3 regions of the Bradyrhizobium sp. HKCCYLS2038 genome follow, and region 1 is predicted to be linked to each of the others. Evidence: predicted binding sites of a transcription regulator. Region 1 holds the regulator's gene; each other region holds the start of a gene.
What was found. Region 1 encodes PhoB, which activates phosphate uptake and scavenging genes when phosphate is short. Its sites were predicted from a motif close to TGTCATNNANCTGTCAT; they were not measured.

Region 1 (6,335 bases):
TACCGGGTTCGGGTTTAGCCCTCCGGCGCGAATGCTGGCAAGCGGTTCGCCCGGTGCGGAACCGCGCCGCCGGCCGGCCAGCATGGCCACGGCCCAGATCAGCCCGAACGCACCGATGGCGACGATGCCGAGATTGGCGATCTCGTCGCCGAGGCCGATCGACGGGAGACCAAGTCGCGGCGCCAGCAGCGTGGCTGCCTCGACGCTGCCGATCACCAGCGCAATCGCCACCGACGCACCCGTGATCACGAGATTGTAGCGCCGCTTGCGCGCGGGATCGGTCAGCGCCCAGCGATAGGCGCCGACCATCAGCATGCTGTCGGCCGTATCGACGGTGGCCATCGCGGCGGCGAACAGCGCCGGGAACACCAGCACATGCGCGAGACTTGCGCCACGCGCCGCCTCCGTCGCCGACAGGCTCAACAGGCCGATCTCGCTGGCGGTGTCGAAGCCGAGACCGAACAGGAAGCCGAGCGGGTACATGTGCCAGGCGCGCGAGATGATGCGGAGCAACGGACGGAGGAGACGAATCAGCAAGCCGCGCTCTGCGCTTCCGACGGCTTCGATGTCCGGCTGCGGCCGTGCCTTGCGGCGCCAGAGGTTGACGAACAGGATCAGGTTGGACACCGCGATCAGCAGCAGGAAGCCTGCTGATACCGCGGTGCCGATGGTGCCGCCGATCGCCCGGATCGCGCTGTCCTCGCTCAAGAGATCGGCGCCGGCGATCAGGCTCACGACGATGGTGGCGATGACGACGACGCTGGAATGGCCGAGCGCGAAGTACAGACCCGCGGCGCGCGGTGCGTCGCCGTCCTGCACCAGCTTGCGCACCACATTGTCGATCGCCGCGATGTGATCCGCGTCGACCGCGTGGCGGAGGCCGAGCAGCCAGGCCAGCATGGCGGTGCCGACGATGGCGGGGCGGTCGGCATACAGCGCGAAAGCCCAAGCCCAGGCCAGCGCGTTGGCGAGCACGAGGCCCGCCAGCAGCGCCGCGTTCCGGCCGCCCTCGGTGCGGAACCGGGCGAGGATCGAGGACCGAGGATGATCAATTGGCAAAATCGTCATACTTGGACAGGAGAGCAAGACCTGCGCCAAAAGGCAAGGCTCGCGCTCCAGCGTCAGAATCCCTCGCAAATCAACAACCGCGGCCCGTTCGACCGCGATCGATCTCCCTCCCTTGGCAACCCGCTATCCGGTCACGCACAAACATTGACCAGCTCGCCTCTCACCTCACCGCGCCGAGGCACTCTGCGCCGCGATCTCGCGCCGCACCGCTGCTTCGAACTGGCTGGCGGGAGAGGCGAACATCAGCCGGGTCTCCTCGTGGAAGGCGGAGAAGATGCCGACCACCGTCGGAACGCCGCCGATCTCAGCGAGGATCGGCGAGCCCGAATAGCCGAAATTGGCGAGGCAATGCACGATGAGCAGCCGCGCATCCTTGGTCATGCCGGCGGTGCAGTTGCGCTGGCCGGTCGGCGAATAGCGCCGCTCCTGGCCGTAGCCGATCTCGGAAATGGTGCCGGCCTGGGTCGCCGCGGCGAGCTCGTCGCGGCTCATCACCTTCACGGCCACCGGCTTCGACGGCAATGCGTCCTTCAACACGATCAGCGCCCAATCAGCGGGTGAGCGGTCGCTCGACCATTTGTCGTGCTGCGTCGGGATGAAATCCGGCGCCAAGATCAGCTTGTCGGCGATCGATGACGCGGCAGGGGTACCCTTGTTCATGCCGACCAGGAAGTGGACGTTCCCGGGGCTGACCAGCGTCACGCCGTTGAACACGCAATGCGCCGCCGTCAGCACCACGCGCGGGGCCACCAGCGTTCCCGTGCACGAGCCTCCGGTGCTGAACTGCGCCACGGTGACGACGCCGATCGCCGACGCCGGCCACGAGGTGGGATCGACGACATCGCCGAAATGACGGTCGAGTCCGAGCAGCTGCTCGGGGCGCGGATTGACGATGCCCGCGTCAGTCGATTCCGGCTTCGGACGCCACGCCGCGATCGTCGCCTCGGCCTGCTGCCGCTGCGCGTCGTTGAGCCTCGCCCGCTGGAGCTCGCGACCGGCCGATCTGACGCCGTTGCGGCCGGCCATCACCAGCCAGGCATAACCTTGGATCACGTCCCGGGTCATGACTTGGCCGTCGAGCATCATCAGGCCGAGCATGTATTGCGACTGGGCGAAGCCCTGCGCGGCGGCGCGGTTGAACCAGCGTCCGGCTTCGCCGTGATCGCGGGCGGCGCCCTCACCGTTGAAATAGGCGATGCCGAGATAGTGCTGTGCGACGGCGAGCCCCTGATCGGCAGCCTTGCGGTACCAGACCAGCGCCTCGGTCGGATTGCGCGGCACGCCCCAGCCGAAGGCAGTCATGAAGCCGAGGTCGAACTGCGCCCGCGCATCGCCTTTGGCGGCGAGCGGCTGCAGACGGCGTAGCGCCGACGCGGACTGTCCATTCGCCGCGGCTGCGACGGCGTCCTCGAGCTCGGCGGCCGAGGCGCTCGTGACTGCACCGAGCAGCACGGAAAGAATGATGATGAGGGGCTTGATCAAGGGCGTCCGCTGCGACTGGCAACACCGAGATGGGTCGTCCAGCCAAGATGATCAAGACGGCGGCGGCGTGGCGGAAAGCGGACGATGAACTCCTTAATGCTTAATGCTGCCGGCCATCAGGCCGGTCCGCCGCTCACGCCTGCTCGGATTTGGCGAAGCGGTCGTCGAGCGCATAGCCGGCGCCGCGCACGGTGCGGATCGGGTCCTGCTCGCGGCCGGGATTGAGCAGCTTGCGCAGGCGGCCGATATGAACGTCGACGGTGCGCTCGTCGATATAGATGTCGCGGCCCCACACGCTGTCGAGCAACTGCTCGCGGCTGAACACGCGACCGGGATGCTCCAGGAAAAATTCGAGCAGCCGGTACTCGGTCGGGCCGAGATCGATCGGCCGTCCCGATCGCGCGACGCGGCGCTTCTCGCGGTCGAGCTCGATGTCGCCATAGGACAGGATCGTCGCGAGCCGCTCCGGGATCGCCCGGCGCAGCAGGCCCTTCACCCGCGCCAGCAGCTCGGGCACCGAGAACGGCTTGACGATGTAGTCGTCGGCGCCGGTCGCGAGCCCGCGCACGCGCTCGCTCTCCTCGCCGCGCGCCGTCAGCATGATGATCGGCAGCTGCTTGGTCTCGGACCGCGCCCGCAGCCGCCGGCACAGCTCGATGCCGGACAGGCCCGGCAACATCCAGTCGAGCACGACGAGATCGGGAATGCGCTCCTTCAGCCGCGTATCGGCCTCGTCGCCGCGCCCCACCGTCTCGACCTCGTAGCCCTCGGTCTCGAGATTATAGCGCAGGAGCGTGGTCAGCGCCTCTTCGTCTTCCACCACCAGAATGCGCGCGGTCATGTCGAACGGGTCTTTCTCAGTTGCCGGGGATCGTCGCCGTGAAGCTCGTCATGTCGCCCTTCGGACGCTTGTCGACGATCGCCTGGCCCTCGATCATGTAGAACACGGTCTCCGCGATATTGGTCGCGTGATCGCCGATCCGCTCGATGTTCTTGGCGCAGAACATCAGATGGATGCAGAACGAGATGTTGCGCGGATCCTCCATCATGTAGGTGAGAAGCTCGCGGAACAGCGAGGTGCAGATGGCGTCGACCTCCTCGTCGCCCTTCCACACCGCCATTGCCGCCGGCAGATCATGCGCGGCATAGGCATCCAGCACCGACTTGACCTGCGACTGCACCAGATCGGTCATGTGCTCCAGGCCGCGGATCAGCTTGAGCGGATGGAAATCGCTCTCCAGCGCCGCGACGCGCTTGCCGATGTTCTTGGCGAGGTCGCCGATCCGCTCGAGATCGGTCGCGACGCGCATGGCGCCGACGATCTCGCGCAAATCGACCGCCATCGGCTGGCGGCGCGCGATGGTGAGCACGGCGCGCTCCTCGATCAGCCGCTGCAGACGGTCGACCTCGGCATCCGCGGTGACGACCTTCTGCCCGAGCGCCACGTCGCGCCGCACCAGTGCATCGACGGAATCGACGATCAGACGCTCGGCGAGGCCGCCCATCTCGGAGACGAGGCGGGTCAGATCCTGCAGGTCGCTGTCGAATGCCTTGGCGGTATGTTCACTGGCCATGATGATCTCCTGAAAGCAATGCGTCGGCGTCAGCCGAACCGGCCGGTGATGTAATCCTGGGTCCGCCGATCGCTCGGCGAGGTGAAGATCTTGTTGGTGTCGTCGAACTCGATCAGTTCGCCGAGATACATGAAGGCGGTCTTGTCGGAGACGCGCGCCGCCTGCTGCATGTTATGGGTGACGATCGCGATCGTGTAGTTCTCGGCGAGCTCCTGGATCAGCTCCTCGACCTTGGCGGTCGAGATCGGATCGAGCGCCGAGCACGGCTCGTCGAACAGGATCACCTCCGGCCGAACCGCCACGGTGCGGGCGATGCACAGGCGCTGCTGCTGGCCGCCGGACAGCGACAGGCCCGACGCGTTGAGCTTGTCCTTGACCTCGTTCCACAGCGCGCCGCCGCGCAGCGCCTTCTCGACCCGGTCGTCCATCTCGGACTTCGAGATCTTCTCATAGAGGCGGATGCCGAAGGCGATGTTCTCGTAGATCGTCATCGGGAACGGCGTCGGCTTCTGGAACACCATGCCGACCCGCGCGCGCAACAGATTGAGGTCGAGCTTGGGATCGAGGATGTTGGTGTTGTCCAGCATCAGCTGGCCGGTGGCGCGCTGGCCCGGATAGAGATCGTACATCCGGTTGAAGATCCGCAGCAGCGTGGACTTGCCGCAACCGGACGGGCCGATGAACGCCGTGACACGGTTGGTGCCGAGCGTCAGGTTGATGTTCTTCAGCGCGTGGTGATCGCCGTAGTAGAAATTCAGGTTGCGCGCGGTCACCTTGGCGGGCGCTTCGGGAAGCGGCTGGCCATGCAGGAGAGCGGGATTAGGTTGGCTGACGGAAACGGACAGTTCGGTCATTTTGCGTTCCTCTCGGCGCCGAGAATGCGTGCACCGACGTTCAGAGCGAGCACGGCCAGAGTGATGAGAAGGGCTCCGCTCCAGGCCAACTGCTTCCAATAAGCGTACGGGCTCTGGACGAAATTGTTGATGGTGACGGGCAGGTTCGCCATCGTCTTGAACAGGTTCAGGCTCCCGAACTGGTTCGACAGCGCGGTGAACAAGAGCGGCGCGGTCTCGCCGGCGACACGGGCGGTCGCGAGCAGGACGCCGGTGATGAGGCCCGACCGGGCCGCGCGATAGGCGATGCGGCGGATCACCAGCGAGCGCGGCAGGCCGAGCGCAGAGGCCGCCTCGCGCAGCGGGTTCGGCACCAGCAGCAGCATGTCCTCGGTGGTTCGGAGCACGACGGGGATCACGATCACGGCCAGCGCCAGCGCGCCGGCGATCGCCGAGAAGCCGCCCATCGGCACCACGACCGCGCCGTAGATGAAAAGGCCGATGATGATCGACGGCGCCGACAGCAGGATGTCGTTGATGAAGCGGATCACCGAGGTCAGCCGGTCGTTGCGGCCGTATTCGGCGAGATAGGTGCCGGCGAACAGGCCGAGCGGCGCACCGATGCCGACGCCGATCACGGTCATGATCACCGAGCCGACGATGGCGTTGCGCAGGCCGCCCTCGCTGGCGCCCGGCGGAGGCGTGTCGGCCGAGAACACCTGCACGCTCAGGCCGGCGAGACCGTTGTAGAACAGCGTGAACAGGATCAGCGCCAGCCAGGTGACGCCGAACGCCGCGGCGGCGATGCACAGGCCGCGGATCACGATGTCCTTGCGGCGGCGGCGGGCATAGATCGGATTGACGGTGTTGACCGGCATATCGACGGTGGACATGAGCTACTTCCCCGCCTTGGCTTCAAGCCGCGCCAGCATCAGCCGGGCGCTCGCGAGCACGAAAAAGGTGAGAACGAACAGCAGCAGACCGAGCAGGATCAGGCTCGACTGGTGCAGACCATCGCTCTCCTGGAACTCGGAGGCGATCGCGGCCGAGATCGTCGTGCCCGGCGCGAAGATCGAGGACGAGATCCGGAACGAGTTGCCGATGATGAAGGTCACCGCCATGGTCTCGCCGAGCGCGCGGCCCAGCGCCAGCATGACGCCGCCGATCACGCCGACGCGGGTGTACGGGATGACCACGCTGCGCACGACCTCCCAGGTGGTGCAGCCGACGCCATAGGCGGCTTCCTTCAGCACCGGAGGAACGGTCTTGAAGACGTCGACCGAGATCGAGGTGATGAAGGGCAGCACCATGATCGCCAGGATCAGCGAGGCGTTGAACAGGCTGAGATAGGACGGAGGTCCTGCAAAGATGTCCTGCA
Region 2 (6,335 bases), on a different contig from region 1:
CATGGAGACGCTGATGTCGCTGCTCGGCGCCGCGGTGGTGCTGGTCGCCGGCTCGATCTGGCGCGGCCGCGCTTTGCAGCGCCAGGCCGAAGGCGAACTCGAGTCTGCGCCGGCGCGCGGGGTCGATCTGCCCTGACGATCCGGTTGCTAGTTAGCTAATTAGTCAGCTCAGCACCACTGAGCCGGAGCGACCGACGAGGCGTGCGAGCTGCTTGAAGCGGCCGCCGACGCGATCGGCGACGAGGTCGACCAGATGATGTTCGAACACCAGCATCAGCTTGCGATCCTGGGTGCGGAAATGCGTGGCAGACAGCACGCCGGGCCGCGCCGCCGAGATCAGATGCGCAACACGGAAGGCGGTGCCGAGCAGGCGCGCGCGATCGATCTGGGCCGGGCTCAGTTGCTCGGTGAGGGCAGGGGCCGCCGCCTCGTCGCGCTGGCCCTCGTAACGGAAGAACACCGACAGCGCGGCGAAGATGCGGCCCTCGTGGCTGATCGAGCCGAAATTGCCGTTGAGGATGATGCCGTAGGTCTGCTCGCCGCGATGATCCGGATGCATCCGCCAGCCGATGTCGGACATCAGGCAGGCTGCGTGGCGCAGCCGCCGCTCTTCCTCGGTCTCGCGGATGTGCACGACGCGGAACAGCCGATCGGTCCAGTCGATCAGCTCGCGCGCGTGCTGCGCCGAGCGTGACAGCAGCTCGTTGAGCCCCTGCGCCGCGCTGAGCAGGCCGTCCTTGGCGCGCTCGGCGTCGGGAAGCTTCGAATAGAGCAGGCCCTCACGGACGCCGAAGGTGGAGAACACCACCGTCGTCGGCTTGGCCACGCGGATGATGTGCTCGAGCACCAGCGCGGCATAGGCCAGCAGCGGGCGGCGTGCCTCGGCGATGGCCTCGATGTCGGCCAGCATGTCGGCGGCGACGAGCCGGCGCAGGCGACGCACGAAGGCCAGCGCATCCGCGGCCGGGATGGCATAGCCGTGCATCACGCCGAGCGGATAGCCGCTCTGGATGATGTGGATGCGCGCCAGCGCACGCCAGGTGCCGCCGACCGCGTAGAAGGTCCGGTTCTTTCCGGCCAGCAGCTGCGGCAGGTCGGTCAGCGCCTCGCTCGCGATCCGCTGCGCCTTCTTGAGCGATTTCTCGGCGAGATCCTGCAGCGCGAGGCTGCCGAGCGGCAGGGTGACGCCACTGCGCACCTGGTGGCCGCGCACGTCGATCAGCTCAAGCGAGCCGCCGCCGAGGTCGCCGACGATGCCGTCGGGCTTGTGGATGCCGGAGATGACGCCGAGCGCCGAATAGCGCGCCTCCTCGGGACCGGTGAGGATCTGGATCGACACGCCGCAGATCTTCTCGGCCTTGGCGATGAAGTCAGGACCGTTCGAGGCATCACGGCAGGCGGCCGTGGCAATCGCGTGAACTTCGCCGACCTTCTGCACCCTGCAGAGCGCACGGAACCGTTTCAGCGCGGTCAGCGCCTTGTCGACGGCGTCGGCGGCAAGCAGGCCGGTGGTCTGGACCTCGCGTCCGAGGCCGCACAGTGCCTTCTCGTTGAACACGGTGACGAGGCTGCGCTCCATCGCCTGGTAGACGACGAGGCGGACCGAATTCGAGCCGATGTCGATGACGCCGACACTGGCGGCCCGGTCAGCAGGCCGTGTCACCGCGGCATCCTCGGATCGCAGCCGCGGCTACGACGGATGGCGTTCATTTCGGCGCGTGAGCCGGCGCGGTGATGATTCCTTGAGCGACTTTCCACGGCCGGACAGACTCGGATTCGTCATGAAGTAATTGTGCAGGTTGAACGGCTCCTCGCCCTTCGCGGCCTTCATACGCGTTGACGACCCATCCGGCAACAATTGCCAGCTCTGCTCGGTGTCCTTCAGGTTCGCGACCATGATCTGCTCCAGCACCTGCTGGTGCACGGTCGGATTCTGCAGCGGGCACAACACCTCGACGCGGCGGTCGAGATTGCGCGGCATCATGTCGGCCGAGGAAATGTAGACCGCCGCCTTGGCGCTGGGCAGGCCCTGACCCATACCAAAGCAGTAGATGCGGCCGTGCTCGAGGAAGCGCCCGATCACCGATTTGACGCGAATGTTCTCCGACAGGCCCGGCAGGCCGGGCCGCAGGCAGCAGATGCCGCGCACGATCAGCTCGATCGAGACGCCGGCCTGCGAGGCCTCGTACAGCGCGTCGATGATGTCGGGATCGACCAGCGAGTTCATCTTCATCCAGATCACGGCCGGCTTGCCCTGGCGGGCAAAGCTGGTCTCGCCGTGAATGTGCTCGATCATGCGCTTGCGAAGCGTGAGCGGCGACACCGCCATCTTCTCGATGTCGATCGGCTCGGCATAGCCGGTGATGTAGTTGAACACCCGCGTCACGTCGCGGCCGATCACGGGGTCGGAGGTGAAGTAGGACAGATCGGTGTAGATGCGCGCAGTGACCGGGTGATAGTTGCCGGTGCCGGTGTGCACATAGGTCGTGAGGCTGCCGCCCTCGCGGCGTACGACCATCGACAGCTTGGCATGGGTCTTCAGCTCCAGGAAGCCGTAGACCACCTGCACGCCGGCGCGCTCCAGATCGCGCGCCCAGCGGATGTTGGCCTCCTCGTCGAAGCGCGCCTTCAGCTCGACCAGCGCCGTCACCGACTTGCCGGCTTCGGCAGCTTCGACCAGCGTGCGCACGATCGGCGAATTGTTGGAGGTGCGATACAGCGTCTGCTTGATGGCGACGACGTCCGGATCGCGCGCCGCCTGCTGCAGGAATTGCACGACGACGTCGAATGATTCATAGGGATGATGGACGATCAGGTCCTTCTGACGGATCGCGGCGAAGATGTCACCGCCATGGTCGCGGACGCGCTCGGGATGGCGCGGCACATAGGGCGCGAATTCGAGGTCGGGACGGTCGACCCGCGTCAGCTGCGACAGCTCGTTCATCGCCAGCACGCCGTCGACCACGAACACCTCGTCGTCGGTCGTGGACAGCGCATTCTGCACGAAGCGGCGCAGCTCCTCCGGCATGTTGGCCTCGATCTCGAGCCGGATCACCGAGCCGCGGCGCCGCCGCTTCAGTGCGGTCTCGAACAGCCGCACCAGGTCCTCGGCCTCTTCCTCGATCTCGATCTCGCTGTCGCGGATGATGCGGAACGCGCCCTGACCCTTGACGGTGTAGCCGGGGAACAGCCGGCCGATGAACAGGCCGGTCGCCTGTTCGAGCGTGATCAGGCGGATCACTCCGTCCTTGGCGCCGGGGAAGCGGATGAAGCGGTCGAGCTTGCCGGGCATGCGGATGAGCGCGTTCATCGGCCTGCCATCGGCGGTGCGCGTCAGCTGCAACGCGACCGTGAAGCCGAGGCTCGGGATGAACGGGAACGGATGCGCCGGGTCGATCGCCAGTGGTGTCAGCAGCGGAAAGATGTTGGCGAGGAAGTGGTCCTCGATCCAGGTCCGCTCGGTCTTGGTGACGTCCTGGCCGTCGACCAGCACGATGCCGAGCTCGGCGAGAAACTTGCGCAGGTCGCGCCAGATCGCCTGCTGGTCGATGGCGAGCTGCGACACGGTCTCGTTGATCAGCTTCAGCTGTTCGGTCGGCGTCAGCCCGTCCGGGCTGCGCTCGGCGATGCCCTCGCGCACCTGGGCGCGGATGCCGGCGACGCGGACCATGAAGAATTCATCAAGGTTGTTGGCCGAAATCGACAGGAAGCGCACCCGCTCCAGCGCCGGATGCCGCGGATTGACCGATTCCTCGAGAACGCGACGGTTGAAATGCAGCCAGGACAGCTCCCGGTTGATGAAGCGCTCCGGGCTCGAGGCGATCTTGAGCGGGGATGCGGAAACCGGCTCTTTATCTTGAATCTCAATGGCTTGTTCGGTGTCCATCAGAACTTTGTTCCATATCCGATAACGGCATCAAATCAGTCGTGCGCAGCGGCGGACCGTAGCTCAATTGGAATGACCAGGGGATGACGTTCCCGACACCATTGAGGTTCCCCCGATGTCAGCCGTCAAGATGCCGGCAGGGGACCACGTCAGAGGGGGCGCAGCAGTTCGGCGGCGAGCGCCCGGGTCACCGGCCGTCCCAGCCGCAGTGACTCCTCGTCCAGCAGCGCAATGGTCCGGCGCGCGGCGGCGTAGGAGCGCTCGATGCGGGTGGTGAGATAGCTCACGACCGTCTCGTCGATCGACAGCTGCCGGTCCGCCGCCAGCTTGACGATGAGGGCGCGGAACAGCTGGTCGTCGGGCGGCAGCAGGGTGATCACCGGCACGGCGCGCAGCCGCGACTTGAGGTCGCTCAGCGCGACCGGCATCGCGATGGGCGCGTCACGCGCGGTGATCAGCACGAAGGCCTCGTCCTGGCGCGCCAGATTGAGCAGGTGAAAAAGGGCCCGCTCGTCGAGATCGGCCGCAGTCAGATCTTCCAGCACCAGGGCACCGGTGGCGAGCGCGCCCGGGACGGCGCTCGCTTCCAGTGCATGCGCCGACAGCGAACGGGCGCCGGCGCGCTCGGCCCAGATCGCGGCCAGATGGCTTTTCCCGGAGCCGTCGGGCCCGACGAGAAACATCGTCCGTGCCGGCCATTCCGGCCAAGCGTCGATCAGGGCCAGCCCGGCCGCGTTGCCGGCGCCTTCGAGGAAATTGTCCCGTGTCAGGCTTTCCGCGTGTGGCAGCGTGAAGGCCAGCTGACGCGGGGGAATGTGGCCGGCCAAGTTTGACGTGCTCCCTGTGATGGCGTGCGCGAGACGTGACAATCGTGAATCGCTGCGGCGGGCCTGCTGCACCGATTCATCGCACCTCGATGGTGTTCATGTGGCGAACCCATTCGACCAGATAAAGCCCGACCGACACGAGGGTAAAGGCCGTTACCAGCACCATCAGCACCGCATCATAGGGTTTCGGCTCGAAGCCGAAGCTGAGCGAGGCCAGCACCAGGGCTGCAAATCCGACCTGGGCTGCCGTGTTCAGCTTCGAGACCATCAGCGGCTTCATCGCGACCGGGCGGTCGAACAGCCAGGAGACGATCACGGCCGCGACGATCATGATGTCGCGCGAGACCACCAGGATCACGATCCAGCGCGGGATGGCCCCCCAGATGCCCAGGGTGACGAAGATCGACACCAGCAGCGCCTTGTCCGCCAGCGGATCCAGCAGCGCACCGAGTTCGGATCGCAGATTGAACCGCTTGGCCAGGAAGCCGTCCACGGCATCGCTGACCCCGGCGACGACGAACACCAGGAAGGCAACTTCCATCTCACCGGCGGCGATGGCCCAGACGACGATCGGAACCAGCAGGATTCGACCCAGCGTAATCAGGTTGGGGAGACTGTGGGGAATGGTCACGCAGCAGGTCCCGACGGCAACTCGATCAAAACACCACCCGATTCCGAAGCAGGGCGAACCGGTCCGGTTCCTAGATAGTATGGGGACGAGCCCCTTGCGAGCCATTGCGCGCAGCCGGAATCCGACGTAACCAGCGGCCAGATTAGGGGTTTTGACCATGACCGAGCGCAAGAACGGGCTCACTTATGCAGATTCGGGCGTCGATATCGACGCCGGCAATCGTCTGGTCGACATGATCAAGCCCCTGGTGCGCGCGACCGCCCGCGCCGGCGCCGATGCCGAGATCGGCGGTTTTGGCGGCCTGTTCGACCTCAAGGCGGCCGGCTTCAAGGATCCGATCCTGGTCGCCGCGACCGACGGCGTCGGCACCAAGGTGAAGATCGCGATCGAGACCGGGCTGCATGGCGGGATCGGCATCGATCTCGTCGCCATGTCGGTCAATGATCTCGTGGTGCAGGGCGCCGAGCCGCTGTTCTTCCTCGACTACTTCGCCTGCGGCAAGCTCGATCCGGAGGCCACCGCCTCGATCGTGGCCGGCATCGCCGAAGGCTGCCGCGAATCCGGCTGCGCCCTGATTGGCGGCGAGACGGCGGAGATGCCGGGCCTCTACAAGGACGGCGACTACGATCTCGGCGGCTTTGCCGTCGGTGCGGCCGAACGCGGCACGCTGCTGCCGTCGCCGGACATCGCCGCCGGCGACGTCGTCCTGGGGCTGGCCTCATCCGGCGTGCATTCCAACGGCTATTCGCTGGTGCGCAAGATCGTCGCGCAGTCCGGTCTCGGCTTCGACGCGCCTGCGCCGTTCGCGCCGGTGCTGACACTGGGCGCGGCGCTGCTGACGCCGACGCGGCTGTATGTGAAGTCCTGCCTGCGGGCGATCCGCGAGACTGGCGCAGTCAAGGGGCTAGCCCACATCACGGGCGGCGGCTTCACCGACAACATTCCGCGCGTGCTGCCGAAACATCTCGGCGTCTCGATCGACCTGCCGCGC
Region 3 (6,335 bases), on a different contig from region 1:
ATCGCGCTGCCGCGCTTCAGCCGTAGCGGCACGAAGCGCACGCCGGAGACGGCGAGCCGCGAGGTCCAGCGCGGCACGATGGCAATGCCGAGCCGCGCGGCGACGAGATGGACGATGGTCTGCTTCTCGTCGGCGAACTGCGCAATGTCGGGCGACAGCCCGGCCTGCGCGAACAGCTTCATGGTGAGGTCGTGGCTGTGCGGCCGCGACCGCCGGTCCGGTACGATCAGCTGCTGGTCGGCAATGTCAGCCAGAGACACCGAGGCACGCGTCGCCAGCCGATGCCGCTGCGGCAGCGCGACCACGGCGCTCTCGCTGAGTAGCGCACGGAATTCGAGCCTGGCATCGCCGCGCTCCGGCGGCCTGATGAAAGCAAGGTCGAGCGCGCCGGAGAGCACCTTGGGCAGCAGCCGGATCGTCTTCTCCTCCATCAGCTGCACGGCGATCTCGGGATGCGCCTCCCTGAAATCATGCAGCAGCTGCGGCAGCAGGCCCGCAGCCGCGCTGTCGATGGCGCCGACGCGCAGCTTCTGCGCTTTGCCGCCGCGTGCGCGCCGGCGGAACGACGTCTCCACCGCCTCGACCTTCGCCAGGATGCTGCGCGCATCCCGCAGCAGCAACGTGCCATGTTGGGTCAGAGACACCGCGCGTGTCGTCCGCGCAAACAGCGGCGTCGCGAGGTCGTCCTCCAGGAGCTTGATCTGGCGACCGAGCGCTGACGGCAGCATCTGCAGCCGCTGCGCCGCCTTGCCGAAATGCAGCTCCTCGGCGGCGGCGGCGAAGCAGCGGAGCTGGTGCAATTCCATGAGACGGGTCCCGTGAGGCGATGGACCGGATTATATCATTTTTTTGTATAATGATGCGAGCATTGAAGCCGGCCCAGGCAACCGCCTATGGTCCATGTTTCGTCGCCGGCCGGCTGGTGCTGTCGCCGCACCCCTCACACGGAGCTCGTTCCATGCGCACCCATTCCATCGCCGCCATCCCCGCCGACGGCATCGGCCCCGAGGTCATCTCCGCCGGCGTCCGCGTGCTCGAGGCGCTTGCGAAGCGCTCCGGCGATCTCAGCTTCAACGTCAAGACCTTCGACTGGGGCTCGGACTACTACAAGAAGCACGGCGTGATGATGCCGGCCGACGGCCTCACTGAGCTGAAGAAGTTCGATGCGATCTATTTCGGCGCCGTCGGTGCGCCCGATGTGCCCGACCACATCACGCTGTGGGGCCTGCGGCTGCCGATCTGCCAAGGTTTCGATCAGTACGCCAATGTGCGTCCGACCAAGATCCTGCCGGGCGTCGCCTCGCCGCTGCGCAATGTCGGCGTCGGCGATCTCGACTGGGTGATTGTGCGCGAGAACTCGGAAGGGGAATATGCCGGCATGGGCGGCCGCGCGCATCGTGGGCTGCCGGAAGAGGTCGGCACCGAAGTCGCGGTGTTCACCCGCGTCGGCGTCACCCGCATCATGCGCTACGCCTTCAAGCTGGCGCAGTCGCGGCCGCGCAAGTTTCTCACCGTCGTCACCAAGTCGAACGCGCAGCGCCATGGCATGGTGATGTGGGACGAGATCGCTGCCGAGGTCGCGCGTGAATTTCCCGACGTGACCTGGGACAAGATGCTGGTCGACGCGATGACGGTGCGCATGACGCTGCAGCCGAAGAGCCTCGACACCATCGTCGCGACCAATCTGCATGCCGACATTCTCTCCGATCTCGCCGGTGCGCTCGCCGGCAGCCTCGGCGTCGCGCCGACTGGCAACATCGATCCGGAGCGGCGCTTTCCGTCGATGTTCGAGCCGATCCACGGCTCGGCGTTCGACATCACCGGCAAGGGCATCGCCAATCCCGTTGCGACATTCTGGACCGGCGCGCAGATGCTCGAGCATCTCGGCGAGAAGGACGCGGCCATCAGGCTGATGGTAGCGGTGGAGAAGGTGTGTGCAGCCGGCATACTGACGCCGGATGTCGGCGGCAAGGCGACGACCAAGGACGTGACAGATGCGGTCATCGATGCGATCCACGGCTCCAATGTCTGAGGCGTGCAAATCTCCCGTACAATCTCGGCGTGCCCGGCGTCGCGCTTGCAATGAACGCTGCGGGGCGTATACCAGCGCTTCCGCTGCGTCCGCGCATGCCAATCACATGCATGTCATCAAGACGCGACACATGAGCTAGGCAGAAAGGGCACTATATGCGTCGTCACCGTCGAGCCAAGATCGTCGCGACCGTCGGCCCCGCGAGCAATTCTCCGGAGATGTTGAAGGCGTTGTTCCTTGCCGGTGTCGACACGTTTCGTCTCAACTTCAGCCACGGTACGCAGGCCGATCACGCCAAGGTCCATGCCGCGATCCGCGCGCTGGAAAAGGACGTGCAGCGCCCGATCGGCATCCTGATGGATCTGCAGGGGCCGAAAATTCGCGTCGGCACGCTGCGCGACAAGAAGATCCAGGTCGAAGCCGGCGAGACCATTCGCTTCGTGCTCAAAGGCACCGAGGGCGACAAGAGTGCCATTCCGCTTCCGCATCCGGAGATCTTTGCGGCAGTCGCGCCAGGTCACGATCTTCTGATCGATGACGGCCGCGTGCGCGTGCGCGTCATGGGGCTGGGTGACGACTGGATCGAGGCGAAGGTGATCGTCAGCGGCGCGATCTCCAATCACAAGGGCGTCAATCTGCCGGGCACCATTCTGGAGCTGTCGCCACTGACGGCCAAGGACCGCTCCGATCTCGCGTTCGGGCTCAAGCTCGGCGTCGACTGGGTCGCGCTGTCGTTCGTGCAGAAGCCGTCGGACGTGCTGGAGGCGAGGGGCCTGATCAACGGCCGCGCCGGCATCATGTCGAAGATCGAGAAGCCCGCGGCGCTGGATCGCATCGACGACATCATCCAGCTGTCGGATGCGATCATGGTGGCGCGTGGCGATCTCGGTGTCGAGATTCCGAATGAGGACGTGCCGGGCAAGCAGAAGGAGCTGGTGCGCGCCTGCCGGCTCGCGGTGAAGCCGGTGATCGTGGCAACGCAGATGCTGGACTCGATGGTGGCGACGCCGACGCCGACGCGCGCCGAGGTCTCCGACGTCGCGACCGCGATCTATGACGGCGCCGATGCCGTGATGCTGTCGGCGGAATCGGCCAGCGGGCAATATCCGCGCGAGGCGGTGGCGATGATGGACAGCATCATCAAGGCGACCGAGAACCACAAGATGTACGGCTCGCTCATCCAGGCGACGCAGCCCGACGAGGAGCAGACACCGCCGCATGCCGTGGCGACTGCGGCGGCCGACCTCGCCTCGGCCATTCACGCCAGGACGATCGTCGCCTATACGTCGAGCGGCACCTCGGCCTCGCGCGTCGCCCGCAAGCGGCCGAGCCTGCCGATTCTCGCGATCACGCCGAACGAGGACACGTCGCGGCGGATGTGCCTGCTGTGGGGCGCGCACAGCGTGCTGTCGCAGGACGTGCAGAGCTACGAGGAGATGGTCGAGCGCGCGACCGTGCTCGCGGTCCAGGAGGAGTTCGCGGCCGCAGGCGACCTGCTCGTCGTCGTTGCCGGCATCCCGTTCGCGCAGGCCGGCACGACGAACAATCTGCGCGTCGTCGCCGTGCCCCGATAGGAGGCAGCCGATTCCCTGCCTGCGCCGCCTGCCTGTCGCCTGATTGTCGCACCCCGCTGGTATCGCGGGGCGTGGCGAATGACATCGCGAGTCGTCATGCGAACGGCCCTCGGGAGCCTCCGTTCGTCATCGCAGTGTCATCAGGGACTGTTAGGTGGGCGCGCATGGGACTTGAGACTGCTGGTGAAGAAAGCCCGACGAAGCGCTTTCGGACGTTGTTCATCTCCGACGTACATCTCGGAGCCAGGGGCTCGCAGGCCAATCTCCTCGTCGATTTCCTGCGGCACCACGACGCCGACACCATCTACCTGGTCGGCGACATCATCGACGGCTGGGCGCTCAAGTCGAGCTGGCACTGGCCGCAGTCGCACAACGACCTCGTGCAGAAGATGCTGCGCAAGGCGCGCAAGGGCGCCAAGATCGTCTACGTGCCGGGCAATCACGACGAGTTCCTGCGCGGCTATTACGGCACGCATTTCGGCGGCATCGACGTCGTCGAGAACATCGTCCACACCGGGACGGACGGGAAGCGCTATCTCATCATTCACGGCGACATCTTCGATCTCGTCGTGCAGAACGCCCGCTGGCTCGCCCATCTCGGCGACAAGGCCTATGATTTCGCGATCCAGATGAACCGTCTGGTCAACTTCTTCCGCCGCATGTTCGGCGTGCCCTATTGGTCGCTGTCGCAATGGGCAAAGCAGAAGGTCAAGAACGCGGTGAACTACATCGGCGCGTTCGAGACCGCGCTCGCGTCCGAGGCGCGGCGGCATGGTGCCGACGGCGTGATCTGCGGCCACATCCATTGTGCCGTCATCCGCGACCAGGATGGCATCCGCTACATGAATTGCGGCGACTGGGTCGAGAGCTGTACGGCCCTGGTCGAGCACGAGGACGGCCGCTTCGAGATCCTGACCTGGACCGACCCGCAGCGCCAGCCCGCCGCGGTTCCGCAACTGGCGGCGCGCGCGGCTTGAGGCTGTCCCTTGCTTCGCGGCGATCGGGCGCGGTAAAATGCGAGCATGGCAGCCCATGCTCCGATCCCGTCCGTCACCGTCGCCGACATCGATGCGGCGGCCCGTGTTCTTGCACCCGTCGCCGTGCGGACACCGTTGTTACCGGCACCGGTGCTCAGCGATCTGTTCAAGGCGAACGTGTTCGTGAAGCCCGAGGTGCTGCAGCGGACCGGCTCGTTCAAGTTCCGCGGCGCCTACAACAAGCTCGCCTCGATCCCGAAGGACGCCCACGGCAGAGGCGTCGTCGCGTTTTCCTCCGGCAATCATGCCCAGGGCGTCGCCCATGCCGCCCAGCTGTTCGGCATGCACGCCACCATCGTGATGCCCTCCGACGCGCCGGTGGCCAAGCGCGAGCGGACCAAGGCGTTTGGCGCCGACGTCGTGCTGTACGATCGCGACCGTGAGGACCGCGAGGCGATCGCCCGCGACATCGCCGCGAAGCGTGGCTCGACCGTGGTGCCGCCTTATGATGATCCGTTCGTGATCGCGGGGCAGGGCACGGTCGGCCGCGAGATCGCCGAGGATCTCGCCGCGCTCGGATCGTCGCCTGATCTGGTGGTCGTCCCGGCTTCGGGCGGCGGCTTGCTCGCCGGCGTCTCGACAGCGGTCAAGGCGCGCTATCCGCAGACCCAGATGGTCGTCGCCGAGCCCAAGGGCTTTGATGACCATGCCCGCTCGCTCCGCGCCGGGCATCGCGAGGCGCATGGGGCCAAGGGGCGCACCATCTGCGACGCGCTGATGGCCGCGATCCCCGGCGAGATCACCTTCGCCATCAATAGCCGGCTGCTGTCGGCCGCGGTGGAAGCCTCGGATGACGAAGTGGGCCGCGCGGTCGCTTTCGCGTTCCGGGAGTTGAAGCTCGTCGTCGAGCCCGGCGGCTCGGTAGGCCTTGCAGCGCTGCTGGCGGGCCGGCTCGAAGTGGCCGGCAAGACGGTGGTGATCGTCCTCTCCGGCGGCAATGTCGATGCCGAGCTCTACGCCAGGCTGATCGCCTGAGCCAACGGCCTCAGCGGAAGCCGAGGCCGCCCCGGGAAAATCCGCCGCCCCCCTGACGCTGGCCGGATTGGGCAAAATGCGACGGGCCAGGCCCCCGCGTCAGCGCGGGGCGCGACGCGTCGAAGTTCGGCTTGAACGGGCCGGACTTGCCACCGGGACGACGGACGTCGTGCGTCTCGAACGGGCGTCCCGTGACGCGTTTGAGAGGATCGCGCTGGATCTTGGTCGCCGCAGGCGGATTCGACGGCGGCACGATCTTGTCGACGATCTTGTTCTGACCGGACAGCCGCCCATCGAGCACCTTGCCAGGAACGGTGTTGTTGATGGGCTTGCCATTGGTGACGACCGTCGGCGGCAGGTTCTTGGTCGGCAGGTTCGGCAGCGGCGCGGGACGGACCTGGACGCCGCCGTTGAGTGGACGCATGACCGGGACCATGTGCGGCGGCACCATCAGGCGGCTGGGCTGCAGCACCGGGATGGTCCTGGGCTGGACCTGCAGCCGGATCGCGACCGGCGCATAGGGGCTATCGGCGTAGGAGTCGCTGAAGCTCTTGTAGGCAGCCGGCGAGTTCGCCAGCACCGTCTGGTGCCACGCGACGGCCTGCACCAGGCCGGCGAGCAGCGCACGGATGCGGTCGGCGAGCGGATCGCGCGGGTACAGCTCGATGAACTCGCGGTAGTATTGCGGACGGTTCTCCGACAGCACGTAGTCATAGG

Region 2: a site for PhoB is predicted at 3,959-3,975, ahead of ACQR1I_RS15870 (RNA degradosome polyphosphate kinase). Genes of this name have one in related genera too.
Region 3: a site for PhoB is predicted at 3,731-3,747, ahead of ACQR1I_RS13375 (UDP-2,3-diacylglucosamine diphosphatase). Genes of this name have one in related genera too.

What each region holds. Positions count from the first base shown of each region.
Region 1 covers NZ_JBNPTM010000006.1:27,647-33,981, forward strand. The annotation lists gene ACQR1I_RS25280 (HoxN/HupN/NixA family nickel/cobalt transporter) at 1-1,068, opposite strand, end outside; gene ACQR1I_RS25285 (trypsin-like serine protease) at 1,234-2,550, opposite strand; gene phoB (phosphate regulon transcriptional regulator PhoB) at 2,684-3,391, opposite strand; gene phoU (phosphate signaling complex protein PhoU) at 3,408-4,124, opposite strand; gene pstB (phosphate ABC transporter ATP-binding protein PstB) at 4,154-4,978, opposite strand; gene pstA (phosphate ABC transporter permease PstA) at 4,975-5,850, opposite strand; gene pstC (phosphate ABC transporter permease subunit PstC) at 5,854-6,335, opposite strand, start outside.
Region 2 covers NZ_JBNPTM010000003.1:456,572-462,906, reverse strand. The annotation lists gene ACQR1I_RS15880 (TerC family protein) at 1-136, shown strand, start outside; gene ppx (exopolyphosphatase) at 164-1,663, opposite strand; gene ACQR1I_RS15870 (RNA degradosome polyphosphate kinase) at 1,691-3,886, opposite strand; gene ACQR1I_RS15865 (chromosomal replication initiator DnaA) at 4,036-4,713, opposite strand; gene ACQR1I_RS15860 (CDP-alcohol phosphatidyltransferase family protein) at 4,790-5,344, opposite strand; gene purM (phosphoribosylformylglycinamidine cyclo-ligase) at 5,502-6,335, shown strand, end outside.
Region 3 covers NZ_JBNPTM010000002.1:916,591-922,925, reverse strand. The annotation lists gene ACQR1I_RS13390 (LysR substrate-binding domain-containing protein) at 1-806, opposite strand, end outside; gene ACQR1I_RS13385 (tartrate dehydrogenase) at 959-2,032, shown strand; gene pyk (pyruvate kinase) at 2,188-3,606, shown strand; gene ACQR1I_RS13375 (UDP-2,3-diacylglucosamine diphosphatase) at 3,771-4,583, shown strand; gene ACQR1I_RS13370 (threonine ammonia-lyase) at 4,629-5,618, shown strand; gene ACQR1I_RS13365 (caspase family protein) at 5,629-6,335, opposite strand, start outside.